2 regions of the Lentibacillus cibarius genome follow, and region 2 is predicted to be linked to the other one. Evidence: predicted binding sites of a transcription regulator. Region 2 holds the regulator's gene; the other holds the start of a gene.

Region 1 (7,964 bases), 3.4 Mb from region 2:
AGCTACCCTATCCTTAAAATAAACCATTTCTCTATAAAAGTAAATAAAGAAGAATCAGCCAGCGATGAGCTTTCTAAGCGAAGATGATTACCTTAAATTCACTGATTGTGATTGTCCGAACCTTGAAAATGCGCTAAGTAATGGTTTCTTACCGTCAAAAAACAAAAAGCCTTTCTTCTCATTCAGAAAAAAGGCAGTCCCATATGAATATCAATTATTTCGTTGACTCGACTACTGCTTCCTGACATTGTTTACAAATGCCATGAAAAGTGAGCCGGTGATCTTTCACTTGAAAACGCCAGTCCTTTTCGACGATACGTTCAACTTCTTCTAAAAGATCTTCTTCAATTTCCTCAACAGACCCGCATTCGATGCAAACGAGATGGTGATGAAAATGCTCCGCCCCTTCTTTTCGCAAGTCGTAACGTGACACACTGTCACCAAAATTTATCTTATCAACAATTTTCAATTCCGACAACAATTCAAGGGTCCGGTAAACAGTGGCCAGCCCTATTTCGGGAGCTTTTTCTTTAACGAGCAAGTATACATCCTCAGCACTAAGGTGATCTTCTTCACGTTCAAGCAATACTCTAACCGTTGCCTCGCGCTGCGGTGTAAGTTTGTAGCTTTGAGCATGGAGCTGCTTTTTTATCTGTTCCAACCGATGTTCCATGGCAAGTCTCCTCCCTAATATATCCCCTATATCCCCACTTTCATTATAGGTACAGATACAAATTGTGTCAAAGTATAATTATTATAAATTGTTATGTGGAATTATTATTATATAATAATCATTGTTGACTATAAAAGGATTTTATGATCAATTCCATACCTTCATTTGCAATATAGGCTTCCAACACTGCGGCGGCTAATGAAACGACGATTAGGGAGACAAATGCCATTACATACTTACCAAACGGCTGTAATACCGGTCGGGAGAACTTCCGGGAAAAAAGCTTGTTCAATAGAGTTAGGGAGAATATCATCGACAAACTACCTGCAGCGATATATACCGGGATTACAAGAATGTTTTGCGGTGCAATGGATATCGAAGCCAGAAATAGCCCCTTCATTCCCAGTTGATTAACGATAAAACCAACCGAAAAACCAACAATCATCCCCTTCAGAAACAGCAAAACCCAGACCACCGGCAGCCCGATAACTGATAAACCCAAAACAAACAATATAAATAAATATTTCACATGATAAAAAAAACTGTCTTTTAATATGGCATTATTTCCAGCTTGTTCGTCAGCAGCTATATCACCAAAAAAGCGTTCAAGATAAAAAAACAGGTCCTGCTTCTGGATAAAGTTCATACTGTTTACAATGATTGCACCAAAAATAATCCCTGTCAAAAACAGGATTATCATAAAAATATAAATGGTTGCGTGCTCTTTTACGTGGTCTACTAGAAGCGTCCGTTTATTGTACATTGGAATCCTCCATTGCCCTGTTTTTTCCGGTGTCCTTTTGTGAACATCCTCTACTAGAATCTATGAAGAATCCCAAATAAACATACCAAATGTTTTTTAAAAAAAGATAAGAAAATATAAAATGAAGCGATACAATTTTCACTGGCGAAGTTAAGCCACGTCCGGATCCAGCGCCTTTATTCAAATGATATCAATAAGTTGAAACACTTCCATATTTTCCACCACCACCGGCTTTAATAGCCAATTTCCCTTCTCTCATATCGATGATGGATGTTGCTAGTTTTTCCGGTACGACCTTATGCAGTTCATGAAATGGGACATGATGGATCACATTCATTTCCGTTTGAAAATGCTCCAGTAATTTTGTAAACGTCTTAGGGCCGAGTGACGGCAAATATTCTAAAGGAACCTGGTATAAATAAGGCGGGCGGTTCGTTTTTACGGAATCAGCATCCTGCAGCTCTTTGATACGGTCGAACACGCCTTTTACAATTTTTTTCGAACCACAATTATGACATTCCAAGGCACTGGCGGCAAGGGGTTTCAGACATTGGCTGCAAACAGTTGTGTAGTATTTTCCCAGATGGGGATTCATGCCGAAATTGCGCTTTATCCCACGGTCATGCACCTGATGCAGCGCCCAGTTAAATTCTTTAAACGAGGCCTCAGCCATGATTAATTCCTGGTATTCTCTTGCTATCTTCGGAAGCGAATGAGCATCTGAATTGGACAGAAAGGTAAAGTCATGCAGTTCACTTATTTGATCGGCCATTGCTGTATCCGAGCTGAGCCCCAATTCAATTGCGTCCAGCAAATCCGGGTCGAACACTTCTGTCATTGACCGATCGACACCTTTTCCATACATACTTTTAAAAGGTGTGAAAACATGTGCAGGAATGAAAATGCCTGAAAGCTCCTTTACTTTGTACTGCAAATCTTTGGCGGTTCCATAATAGCGCTGGGAACTTAGCGTAATGTTTTTCATTTTCGTTGTCAGCCATGCTGAGAACTTTTCCATTTGATCCAATGTTGGAAGAAAGCAGAGAACGTGGATGGGGCCCCAACAATGTTCATCATAAATTTCGATTTCCGAACCGAGTAGTAATGTTACATTTTCAAAACGGATACCCCCGTCATTGAGTTCATAGGCGTGCCCGGACTTGATAAGTTCTTTGATTTCCTGCTGCACAGCTGGGGCATGACTGTCAATCACGCCAACGAGATGAATCCCTTTATTCCGGCTTGCCTCTTTCAGAACATTTGTCAGTGTTAAGGTTTTAGCTCCGGTTATTTTTACCGGGTGATTATACATATCACGTCCAATGTGAATATGCATATCGGCAAAAAACGATTGCAGCATCGAACTACATCCTTTCTAACGATTCCAGGTATAGTATGGCGTAATTGGTTTTCGCATCATGAATCTTTCGTTCATTCACATATTGCTTTGCTTCTTCTAGCGTTAGTTCCACTCGCTCGACAAATTCATCCTCATCAGCTGCCGCGGCGTCATCCACCGATTCTATGTTCTTCGTCAAATAAAGGTACATCACCTCATCAGCAAATCCGGGCGAGGTATAAAACGACGTCACAAACTGCAAGGAATCTGCCCTATACCCTGTTTCCTCTTCCAGTTCACGCAATGCTGTCACTCGTGGATCTTCGCCGTCTTCCAGTTTTCCGGCCGGTATCTCTACTAGCGATTTCTCCAGCGGTTTTCGGTATTGTCTCACAAGAACAATCTTATTATCTTTTGTAATTGGGATAACCCCTACCGCCCCGGCATGTCTGATAAGTTCTCGCTTGGATGTTTTCCCGTCTGGCAGCCTCACGTCATCTACCTGCAGTTTGACAATTTTACCGTCATATATATGTTCTGTGCGAATGGTTTTTTCTTCAAATTCCTTCATATCTGTTTCCCCCTTTAATAGCAGAATCCTTCTTCTATTGTAGCACACCGTAAAACATTGTACTTGTACCGGCCCCTCTTTTACAATGGAATGAAAGGATAACGAATGGGAGGTTCATAAGATGAAAAAGAATCAGCTAGGACAATCGGATTTATATGTTTCTGAGCTGACACTCGGCTGTATGTCGCTTGGAACGGACAGCAACCAGGCAAAAGCAATCATTGACCGTGCATTGGATGCTGGCATCAATCATTTGGATACAGCGGATTTGTATAGTTTCGGCCGAAATGAAGAAATTGTCGGCAGTGCGATAAAGGATAAACGGGATCAGATCATTTTAACAACAAAAGTTGGTAACCATTTTGATAGAGATCAACAGGACTGGTTCTGGGATCCATCCAAAGAACATATTGAACAAGGTATCAAGGATAGTCTGCACCGTTTGGGGACGGATTATATCGATTTTTATATGCTCCATGGCGGAACAATTGACGACCCGATCGATGAAACCATCGAAGCATTTGAAAGCCTAAAATCGGAAGGGCTCATTCGGGCGTACGGCATCTCCTCCATCCGGCCAAATGTCATTCGCGAATATGTGCAACGTTCTCATATGGATGCGGTTATGATGCAATATAATATGCTTGACCGCCGTCCTGAGGAAGAAATATTGGATCTTTTGCACGACAATCAAATCAGTGTTTTAACGCGTGGTCCGCTGGCAAAAGGCATGCTCAGTAATCGCGCAAATGAACAAATTGCTAAAAAAGGAAAAGATGGTTTTCTTGATTATTCGCATGCTGAACTGAAAACCATTCAGCAAAAACTTGAACAACTTGCCGGTGATGAGTCACTAAATGCGCTTGCATTAACGTATGTACTGAAGCATCCCGCGGTTGCCAGTGCCGTGTTTGGCGCAAGTTCTATGGAGCAAGTGACGGAAAATACACAATTTGATCCTGCCGTACTAAGTGATGAAATATATAGGGAAATACAGGAAATGACTAAACCTGTTAAGTATACCAACCACCGATAGTTTCCTTCTTTATAATCATTGGTTGTCAGATTAAAAAAGTGGCATGAATTATATAAAAGCCATCCCATTTCAGTGAGCGCTTTGGCCAGTTATGCGGGACAAATTTCCATTGATAATAGTTCATAAAGGGCATATAATAATAGGAACAAATGTTCTTAGTATTGAGGTGTGAACAATGGATTATGCCAACTACCCGCGGAATGATATCCTGTGTATTGATATGCGCTCCTTTTATGCGAGTGTCGAAGCCGTGAAACGAGGGTTGGATCCAATGACTGCCCAGCTGGCTGTCGTCGGTGACGTGAACAGGCCGGGGAGCATCGTCCTGGCCGCCTCTCCGGCATTAAAGAAAAAGCACGGCATCAGTAATGTCAGTCGCTTTTTTGAACTGCCTAATGACCCTGACATTGTCATTGCACCGGCACACATGGCAGACTATTTAGCAGTGTCCATAGAAATCACCAAACTGCTTAACCAGTATGTCCCGAAAGAAGCGATTCATCCGTATTCGGTTGATGAGGTCTGGGTAACGGTGAACGGAATGGAGAAATTATTTGGCAGCCGGTGGCAAGTTGCCGCTTCCATCAAACGCGATATCCTGGAAAATTTCGGCATCACCTGTTCAATCGGAATAGGTGACAATAAATTCCTTGCTAAAGTGGTGATGGACCTATACGCCAAAAAAGAGGGCATAGCAGCATGCACGTATGAAGATGTCCGGGAAAAACTATGGCCACATCCAGTGCAGGATATTTGGGGAATCGGCCGGCAAATGCAGCGCAATCTAAACCGGATGGGGATTATTACGCTCGGACAGCTCGCTCGTTTTCCGTTTAAGCAATTAACAAAACGGTTTGGGATTATGGGGGAACAGTTATATTGGCATGCCTGGGGGGTTGACTTAAGTCCTGTCCTCGGCAACTTTACAAAAACAGAACAAAAAGGATTTGGTCATGGCATCTCGTTATTGCGTGATTACTCCAACGATGAAGTAGCTGTCTGTATGCTCGATTTGTGTGAAGAAGTATGCAGAAGAGCACGAACAGCAAATAAAGCCGGCCGAACCATTCATCTTGGTATAGCTTATTCCAAGACGTCAGGAGGCGGGTTTAGCCGATCGAGGTCCATTCCGCTGCCAACCAATAGTACCATGGACATGTATCATGTTTGTATGGAGCTGTTTGGTGAATTTTATGACGGAACAAGTGATATAAGACATGTTTATGTAACATTGGGCAATCTGCATGACGACTATGGTGATGCGCAATTGAGTTTATTTGAAGACACTGCCGGAAAAAAAGCTATCGGCTACGTGATGGATAACATTCGTGCAACATACGGATCCACTGCCATTTTACGTGCTACAAGCTATACAAAAGCGGGAGTTACTATCGACCGAAGCGCAAAAATAGGTGGGCATCAAGCATGATACCAATCGTCAATTAACTCCACCTCACAAAAAATTGACGTTCATCTTATTTTTCCAGCTCATCTTTATCTATCATTCTTACAAAATCAGTATTTTTATCATGAAAACACCCTTTGGACAATGATATCCAAAGGGAAGTGTTTTATTTCTAAGGGAAGCCCTTGGCGCAATGTCAGCAATTGTGTTGTGGCATAGAATAATACAACCAAAGTCATCTCATTCATATTCGTTCCACACGTCTCTAGGCGAGATATTTGTGATAGAGTGATTTTGCCTTTACTTCATCATTTGTCCCATGCACAAGTACACGACCATCCTTAAACATCACCATGCGATTCTCACCGGTCTTAAATTGCAATAAAAAGTCATTCTGTTCTACTTTGCCAAGTTTGGATAAGGATGCGGCAACAGTCTCCAAATCCCTTTGTTCGTTTGCTGCCGGCCGAATTTGCACGGTATCCCGGCCGCAAAGGACTGCAGTCTTCATTTTATTGTCATACGTCAAGAATGGATAAGTCGCCTCGGATCCGCATGATGAACATGCTGCCTTTTTTACTTTAGAAACGTTGATTGATGCGTGCTGGTTTGTCCATAGATCAAAGGAAATTAATTCACGGCGTACGTATTCCCAGTTTTCTGTTAATATCTTAAGTGCTTCAGCCGTTTGATGGGCAACGACTAACTGTACAACCGGAGAAATCACCCCTCCCGTATCACAGGTCATGCCACCAATAGGAACATCTTCCATCAGACAATGCAGGCATGGTGATGTTCCCGGAATAACGGTAAAACTGACGCCGTAACTGGCAACAATTGAACCGTAAATCCATGGAATTGCATATTTCTGCGATATATCATTCATAATCATACGAATGTCAAAATTGTCAGTAGCATCGATGATTAAATCGATCCCATGAACAAATTGTTCCATTTCTAAAGGTGTAATATCAACAATGTGTGCGTTAATTTTCACGTCGGAATTGATTGTTTCCAACCGTTTTTTTGCAGCAATTGCTTTAGGCATATGATTTCTGGCGTCTTCCTCGGTGTATAATTGCTGGCGTTGCAGGTTGCTCCATTCGACATAATCACGATCTGCTATAGTAATAGTGCCAACGCCGGACCGGACCAATATTTCCGCATTTCCGGTACCGAGCGCCCCCGCACCAATAACTAATACGTGCTTATTTTGCAGCAGTGCTTGACCTTCCTCGCCAATGCCGGAAAATAACATCTGTCTGGAATAGCGTTCCTGCATTATACACTGATTCCTTCCATTGGACTGCTGGCAGTTGCGTATCGTTTTTTCGGAATACGCCCTGCCTCATAGCCAAGCCGTCCCGCTCGAACAGCCAGCTTCATCGCTTCAGCCATTTTAACAGGGTGTGCTGCAGCAGAAACCGCTGTGTTCAACAATATACCGTCAGCACCGAGCTCCATTGCCGCCGTTACATCATTAGGGGAACCTATTCCGGCATCAACAATAATAGGAACAGTTGCTTGCTCAATAATTAAGCTTAAATTAAGAGGATTAATAATACCTTGACCAGAGCCAATCGGTGATGCACCGGGCATAATCGCGTGTGCACCGGCATCGGCAAGCCGTTGGGCGAGCACAACATCATCCGACGTGTATGGCAAGACTGTAAACCCTTCCTTTACCAGTTCTTCTGTTGCTTTTAATGTTTCAACAGGATCGGGAAGCAACGTCTTGTCACAGCCGATTACTTCCACTTTAATCATGTCACAAAGACCGGACGCTTTCGCCAGCTTTGCCGTACGAACAGCTTCCTCAGCCGTTTTCGCTCCCGCTGTATTTGGAAGCAGGCTGTACTTTTCCACGTCAAGTTTCTCCAAAAAGTTTGGCTGTGATGGCTCAAAAATGTTCATCCGTCGTACCGAAAAAGTCAGTACTTCTGTTTCCGAGACATCCACTGCCTCTTTTTGTGTATCGAAATCCGGATATTTTCCTGTACCTAAAAATAGTCTTGAATGAAATTGTTTATCTCCAATAGTTAACATCTCAACCGCCTCCTACAAATTGTACGAACTCAATTTTGTCACCGTCTGTTATTTGCTTATCAACGTGAGTAGATTTTTCTAAGATATCGCCATTATGTTCCACAATGACACCGGGATTCGTGATATTCAAA
Region 2 (7,964 bases):
ACACTCATCCCGGTAATATATGACAAAAACGCCGGATACAATGGCAATACACACGGAGAGACGAATGATAACAAGCCGGCGCCGAATGCAATGAATATATTTATTTCTTCAGTCATGCAAAATCCTCCTAGCATTATTCTACTCCCCATTTTACCAAACAGGAATTAGAACTTAGAGGGTGTCTTTGACAATAATAGAACAATTTCCGGGTAAGTAGTAAGCAAGTAAAATACCCCTGTTATTGACTTAACAAGGGGTTTTCACAACACGGGGTAACGAAACCATCCATTTTTAAATTCAAATCATTTTTTGTCGTACTGATTATTCATTTGACGCATCATTTGATTAATCTTCTTTTGCGACGGTTTCTGTCCCATTTGCATCATAAGTGTTCGAAGCATTTGTTCATTAATTGGTGGGTTCTTCTTCAAATAGTTCATCATATATTTTCTGGCAATAAAAAACCCGAGCGCAACCCCCGCTATCAATGCAGCGATGGCAATTAAAACAACCCAAATTACGTTCATTCAAGTTTTCCTCCTTCATGTTGTCTCCTATACAGTATAGTAAATCAAAGACAGGAATACAATGCTTGTCCAAGCTTGTCCCTTTTTGTTACCTGACGGACCGGGGAAATCCACCCAAAGTCCTCAGTATCGTTCCCCACTACAAATAAATACGGATGAAATGACCGCAACGCAGGAAAAAGTATTTCCTCAGCGTCATGAATGATGTCACTTCGAAAGTTTATACGTTTTTCCTCCATATGTAAAGAAATATACCGATTACCATCATAAATTTTCAATAAATCACCTTTTTTTTGCATGCTCATGTTATGTGGAAGGTAATCCATAATATGTGCAATTAATGAAGTCTGAGGAAATTCCAATGTAATATACCCGAATTGCTTGACGAGATCCTCCCTGCTCTGATTATGTTCATAACTTTTGATAAATCGGCATAATATTTCACTTCTGTAATAAAAGAATTGCGCAAATTCTTCTTTAATCCAGTAAATAGAGTAATGATTCAACATAATCCCTCCTCATCTACTACTATTATACCGATTCTATTTTCAAAGTTTGTCATACCTTGTGGCAAATAACTTCTAGTTTTGTCGACACACATGAATAAAGGCAGCACTTAACTTTACCACTAAAAATTGTATCGCTTCCTTTAAAAAAAGTGACTCCCCTAGAAGGAAGTCACTTTTATCCAGTCAATTTATCCAGTCAATTTAATTTAGAAGTGCCTCGACGCGCTTGACGACATTGTTAACTGTAAAACCGTATTCCTCAACTACTTTTGCACCTTTAGCAGATGCTCCGAATTGATCAATAGCTAATATATCACCCTGGTCACCTGTATATCTTTCCCATCCAAATGGAGAAGCCATTTCAATTGCAAGTCGCTTCTTCACCTCAGGAGGAAGAACACGTTTTTTATAGTCGTCATCCTGTTTATTAAACCTATCCCAGGAAGGCATGCTTACGACGCTTACATCAATATTTTTCTCTTTTAATTCTTCCTTCGCTTTGACAGCTAGCTGCACTTCTGAACCTGTGGCAAGTAGAAGCGCGTCCGGAGTATCTTTATCAGATGCACTGACTGTATAAGCACCCCTTCTGACGCCTTCGTATGCATGCTCTTTTGTTCCTTCCAGCACAGGGACACCTTGTCTTGTTAGTACAAGCGCAGTTGGTTGATTGTTTGACTCCATCGCCAATCTCCATGCCGCTTGTACTTCATTACCATCTGCAGGACGAATAAGAGATAGACCAGACATTGCCCTAAGTGATGGCAATTGCTCAATTGGTTCATGTGTTGGACCATCTTCCCCAACTGCAATGGAATCATGTGTAAAAACATATGTGACAGGGTTATTCATAATGGCTGAAAGACGCAGTGCCGGACGCAGATAATCACTGAATACGAAGAATGTACCGGCATAAGGTTTTATCCCACCATGGAGTGCCATTCCGTTAGCTGCAGCAGCCATGGCTAATTCACGAACACCAAACCAAATATTTTTGCCTGCATAGTTTTCACGGGAGAAATCTTGTTCACCTTTGACCGTTGTTTTATTGGATCCTGCCAGGTCCGCACTTCCGCCAAAGAGGTATGGAACCGACTTAGAAATTTCGTTAAGCACTTCACCGGATGTGGCGCGTGTTGCCTTTGTATCGTCTTCCGGACTGTACACAGGGAGGTTATCAGCCCAATTATCCGGTAGTTCCCCGTTGATAGCGTTCTCTAGTTCAGCCCCGAGCTCAGGGTATTTCTCCTTGTAGTTCTCAAACAAACGATTCCAATTCTCTTCAGCTTCAGTACCTTTTTTGCCTGCCTTTTCCAAAAAGTCCTGGTAAACTTCATCCGGAACATCGAAATCATCATGTTGCCACTCATAATGTTCTTTCGTTAATTTCACTTCATCTTCACCAAGTGGGGCTCCGTGTGATGCTGCAGATGCGGATTTGTTTGGTGAACCGTAACCGATGACGGTCTTTACTTCAATTAGTGTTGGCTGCTGTGTATTCTCTTTAGCCTCTTTAATTGCACGACGAATTTCATTCAAATTATTTCCGTCATCAACACGGAGGACTTGCCAACCATAAGCTTTAAATCGTTCTTCGGTGTTATCGGAGAAAGCGCGGTTTAATTCTCCGTCCAGTGAAATATCATTGGAATCATACAATGCAATCAATTTTCCAAGACCAAGATGACCTGCCAGTGAGGCCGCCTCATGAGAAATACCTTCCATAAGATCTCCGTCACTAACAAGCGCATATGTATGATGATTGATGATGGATAAGTCCTGTTTATTGTATGTTGCTGCCAGATGTGCCTCGGCCATCGCCATTCCAACTGACATAGCAATCCCTTGTCCAAGAGGGCCGGTGGTGGCTTCAACCCCATCAGTATGATGCACTTCTGGGTGCCCAGGGGTAATGGATCCCCACTGACGGAAAGATTTCAAATCATCAATCGTTACATTATAACCGGACAGATGCAAGAGTCCATACAATAACATAGAGCCATGACCGGCGGACAGGACAAAACGATCCCGGTTAAACCATTTGGAGTTTTTAGGGTTGTGCGTCATAAAATCTGTCCATAATGTGTATGCCATTGGTGCCGCTCCCATTGGGAGACCGGGATGACCGGAATTTGCGTTTTCTATCGCATCAATTGCCAACGTGCGGATAGTGTTGATTGATAGCTGCTCAGTGTGCTGCGACAAAGTAATACCCCTTTCCATTGTTGTTTTCATGTCCTCTTAATTCTATAACGAAACCGATTATACAACAACCATAAATAAACCGGCTCATTTAATGCTTCTTATCTTTTTCCTGTAAATCACGAACTTTTTTTGGCGTAACATCTTCACCTTCCGGGTCTTTCACCGTCATGGATTTCAACTGATTTTTAAAGGATTTCCTTACGTTTTGTAAATATTCTTCCCGCAATTCTTTTTGTTCGGCCTGTTCTTTCACGGTCAGACCTTCCTCTTTTGACTTTTTAGCGAGTTTATTTATGCGTTCCAGTTTTTCTTTTGATATCATTGGTAAACCTCCTGGAGCCTATAAATAGGAACAATAATGCCCCTATTTTTTCATAGTACGATTTCCATATGCCTTTATCAAGTTTTTTGATATTCTTGGTATCTGCGATGGACGGTCGCTCTGGAAACTGGGTGCCCAAGTCCTTTCAAGGTTTGAGCAATTTCCTCAAACGTCATATTATTACTCTCTCTTAAGCGCACAATTTCTTCTATCGGAAATTGTTTTCGTTCCTTTCCTGGAGCTTTATTACGGTTTGTTAAGTTATTGCTTGGGTCATATCCGCTATCAACCGCTTTTTTCATACCTCGTTTAATTTTTGCATTATGTATTTTTCGTTGATATTCTTCTACAATACTGACTATCTGCAGTACCATCGAATCTGATTCAGACAATTCCAGCTGCCCATCATGCAGAGCTGTATAAATATTAACATTCATTTTTTGTAGCTGATGAAATAAAGCAATTTTTGAATTCCCTCGCCCAAGTCTTGTTTCATCCTGTATAAGCAAACTGTCAGCCTCACCTGAAGAAAAATAATCAAGCATCTGAAAAACGCCTTCCCTGTTTATATCATATCCGCTCGCCTGTTCCTCGATGTGTTCGACAATTGTAAATGCATAACGATTGGCAAGCTGCAATAATTCTTCTTTTTGTCGGTGTAGCGACGTTTCCTGTGTTTTTTTATCCGTACTTACACGGCAATAAATAATCGCTCTCAATTTGAAATCTCCTTCTAATATTATGCACTTGTTATTAAAGCGACATATAAAAATCCTAACGCAAATGCAAATGCTACCAAATAGAATATATCCGTTTTCGTCATTTTTTCAAACATTTAAATCAATCCCTTCATTAAACAGAACTATTGTTCGTATCTGCGTTATATTATATACGAACAGGTGATCTTGTCAAGTGTTTTTTCGAACGAATGTTTGCTTTTTGGGAGTCACCATGATAAACTTCTAGTAACAAATTCTATTCACGAGGTGTTTGATAGATGACAAAACTCTCCAAGCGTCAGGAAGCGATTCTGGATTTTATTAAAGAACGTGTAAGTGAAAAGGGCTATCCCCCTTCCGTACGGGAAATTGCCGAAGCGGTGGGACTTGCGTCAAGTTCGACTGTTCATGGCCATTTGGCAAGACTTGAAAGTAAAGGCTACATCAGAAGAGACCCTACCAAGCCAAGAGCAATAGAGGTGCTAGATCTGTCAGATGAAAGCCATATACCAAGAGAGGAAGCACGGTATGCACCCGTCATTGGTAAAGTAACAGCAGGACTGCCCATCACTGCAGTAGAAAATATTGAGCAGTTTGTGCCACTGCCGGGATCTATTTCGGGTGGTACGGAAGAAAATTTGTTTGTTCTTATTATTGAAGGAGAAAGTATGATAGAAGCCGGAATACTTGATGAAGATATGGTCATCGTTAGACAGCAGAGCACAGCACAAAACGGGGACATTGTTGTTGCTATGACAGATGAAGATGAAGCAACCGTCAAGCGATTCTTCAAAGAAAAAGATTGCATACGACTCCAGCCGGAGAATGCGACGATGGATCCGCTCATTTATCCCAATGTAACCATTTTAGGCAAAGTGGTTGGATTGTACCGTAACATTGATTAGAGGTGAGATTCTCGTCAAAAATAACAATGTCTTGTCAACACATAATCAAGGCTATACATTAAATTGTTTATACTACCTCTTCCAACAAGGTAACACTAAAAGAAAAAAGACCTCTCATAAGCTAACATAAGCATATGAGAGGTCAATATTCACTTTAGTACGTACTCAAATACTGTTCTCTTTCCCAAGGGTGTACAGTTGTGCGGAACATTTCCCACTCGATTTCTTTGGCCTCAATAAAATGTTCAAACAAATGCTCACCCAAGGCATCAATGATTATTTGATCTTGCTGTAACGCTTCCAGTGCATCCATTAAGGTTGCAGGTAAATCTTTTATACCGTTCTGCTCACGTTCTTTTCTGTCCATCATATAAATATTTCTGTCAACTGCCGTCGGTGGGTTTAGTTTATTTTGAATCCCATCAAGTCCACTCGCTAGCAATACAGACATAGCCATATACGGATTAGCCGATGGATCAACACTTCTGACCTCAATCCGTGTACTTAACCCTCTGGAATAAGGAATACGGACAAGTGGGCTTCGGTTTGTCCCCGACCAGGCAACGTAGCATGGTGCTTCATAACCTGGAACAAGTCGTTTATAGGAATTAACAGTCGGGTTTGTAACGGCCGTGAAATTGGTAGCATGTTTGATCATCCCAGCAGTAAACTGGTATGCAATTTCACTGAGCTGCATATCACCTTGTTGATCAAAAAAGCTGTTTTCCCCATTTTTAAACAAGGACATATTCACATGCATACCGGAACCATTGACACCAAACAGCGGTTTTGGCATAAAAGTTGCGTGGAGATTATGTTTTCTCGCTATCGTTTTCACTACCAATTTGAATGTTTGAATATCGTCTGCATGTTTTACTGCATCTGAGTATTTAAAGTCAATTTCGTGCTGACCTGGTGCTCCTTCATGATGGGATGCCTCAATCTCGAAACCCATTTCTTCCAATTCCAGCACAATATCACGTCGACAGTTTTCCCCTAAATCCGTTGGTGCGAGATCAAAATACCCGCCACGATCATTCAATTCCAGCGATGGGTCACCTTTTTCATCTAATTTGAATAAAAAGAATTCCGGTTCTGTTCCAATATTGAAAGCATCAAAACCTAATTCCTCCATTTTCTGCAAATTGCGTTTCAGGTTATACCGTGGACAGCCTCCAAATGGCGTGCCATCCGGATTATAAATATCACAGATGAACCGTGCCACTTTCCCTTTTTCAGATGTCCAAGGGAAAACAACAAATGTATCAAGGTCAGGGTGCAAATACATGTCTGACTCCTCTATCCGTACGAACCCTTCGATGGATGATCCGTCAAACATCATTTTATTATCTAATGCTTTGTCGAGCTGACTGAGAGGAATTTCAACATTTTTTATTGTTCCCAGCATGTCAGTGAATTGTAGACGGATGAACTGGACGTTTTCCTCCTCGATTTTTTTCATTATTTGTTCTCTTGTCAGACTGTCAGACATTCAGTTTCCTCCTAAGTATAGGTTAATTTTCATTGAAAAAACCTGGATAATTCACCCCGGTGCAAATGAGATCTGCCGGGTATAGTGGTCTCGGTCAATTTCACTTTCAAATATTTTCGAAGTTCACGGTCAGATAAGTCATGACTTGCCGCCATTTCCTTTCTGTCACACTTGTCATCTGAAAGCATAATTTTTTTAATTCCAGCCAAATTAACTCCTTTATCCAGTAATTTTTTTATTTCTAACAAACAATCAACATCGTTAAAGGAAAATAAACGCTGATTACCGGAAGTTCTTGCCGGGGTAATTAAACCATGCGATTCATAATATCGGATTTGCCTAGCTGTTAGTTCTGTCAGCTGCTTGACGATACTTATAGAAAACAACGGCATCGAACGCCGATCCTGATCATTCATTAGAAATCCCCCTTTCTTTATGAAAATAAGATTATCAAATGTTAATTTTATTGTCAATTCCATGTAAGGTTTCTTTACATCATCAATTAAAAAAAGAGCTTGTATAGCTCTTTTTTATTGCGTAATTAGTTCTTTTTGTACTAGCTCCTGCATGGCGGCTTCTAGGGAGAGTTTTACGTGTGCATATGTCAGTCCACCCTGGATAAAAGCCATATATGGTTCGCGAATTGGCCCGTCCGCCGTCAGTTCAAGACTGGCTCCTTGAATGAATGTGCCAGCAGCCATAATTACCTCATCCTCATATCCAGGCATTGCAGACGGATAAGGCTTTACAAAAGCATTCACCGGCGAATGTGCCTGGATTGCCTGACAGAATGCTATCATAAGTTCGGCGCTATTAAATGTTACAGACTGTATCAAATCCGTACGTTTTGCCTGATAGCCCGGGGAAGTCTTAAAACCGGCTAAATCCAAAAATCTTGCTGTTAATATAGCGCCTTTTAATGCTTCTCCAACAATCAGTGGTGCCATGAACAAACCTTGAAACATTTCCTGCAATATATGTAATGTTGCACCAGTTTCTTTTCCTAGGCCCGGAGCAGTCAGTCTGTTAGCGCATTGCTGTACAAGATCTTCTCGGCCGACAATATACCCCCCTGCCCTTACAATTCCGCCACCAGGATTTTTAATCAATGATCCGGCGATGACATCCGCACCGACATGCATCGGTTCTCGCTCTTCAACAAATTCACCATAACAATTGTCAACAAATACTGAAATATCTTTATTTATTTCTTTTACAAAGGTAATCATTTCCTCGATATCTGCAATAGTAAACGATGGTCTATCATCATATCCCTTGGAACGTT

What was found. Region 2 encodes LexA, which represses DNA repair genes until DNA is damaged. Its sites were predicted from a motif close to CGAACATATGTTCG; they were not measured.
Region 1: FFL34_RS00400 (Y-family DNA polymerase) is a predicted target of LexA. The motif match lies at 4,525-4,538, and genes of this name have one in related genera.

The regions. Positions count from the first base shown of each region.
Region 1 is NZ_VCIA01000001.1:68,473-76,436, forward strand. Features, by position in the region: gene fur (ferric iron uptake transcriptional regulator) at 215-673, opposite strand; gene spoIIM (stage II sporulation protein M) at 792-1,436, opposite strand; gene FFL34_RS00385 (endonuclease Q family protein) at 1,627-2,796, opposite strand; gene FFL34_RS00390 (NUDIX hydrolase) at 2,801-3,346, opposite strand; gene FFL34_RS00395 (aldo/keto reductase) at 3,468-4,382, shown strand; gene FFL34_RS00400 (Y-family DNA polymerase) at 4,558-5,811, shown strand; gene FFL34_RS00405 (thiazole biosynthesis adenylyltransferase ThiF) at 6,053-7,069, opposite strand; gene FFL34_RS00410 (thiazole synthase) at 7,069-7,833, opposite strand; gene thiS (sulfur carrier protein ThiS) at 7,835-7,964, opposite strand, start outside.
Region 2 is NZ_VCIA01000001.1:3,508,474-3,516,437, reverse strand. Features, by position in the region: gene FFL34_RS17265 (cytochrome c biogenesis CcdA family protein) at 1-116, opposite strand, end outside; gene FFL34_RS17260 (YneF family protein) at 303-527, opposite strand; gene sirA (sporulation inhibitor of replication protein SirA) at 572-1,036, opposite strand; gene tkt (transketolase) at 1,238-3,271, opposite strand; gene FFL34_RS17245 (DUF896 domain-containing protein) at 3,330-3,563, opposite strand; gene FFL34_RS17240 (YneB family resolvase-like protein) at 3,641-4,282, opposite strand; gene lexA (transcriptional repressor LexA) at 4,561-5,187, shown strand; gene glnA (type I glutamate--ammonia ligase) at 5,342-6,679, opposite strand; gene FFL34_RS17225 (MerR family transcriptional regulator) at 6,709-7,095, opposite strand; gene FFL34_RS17220 (methionine gamma-lyase family protein) at 7,210-7,964, opposite strand, start outside.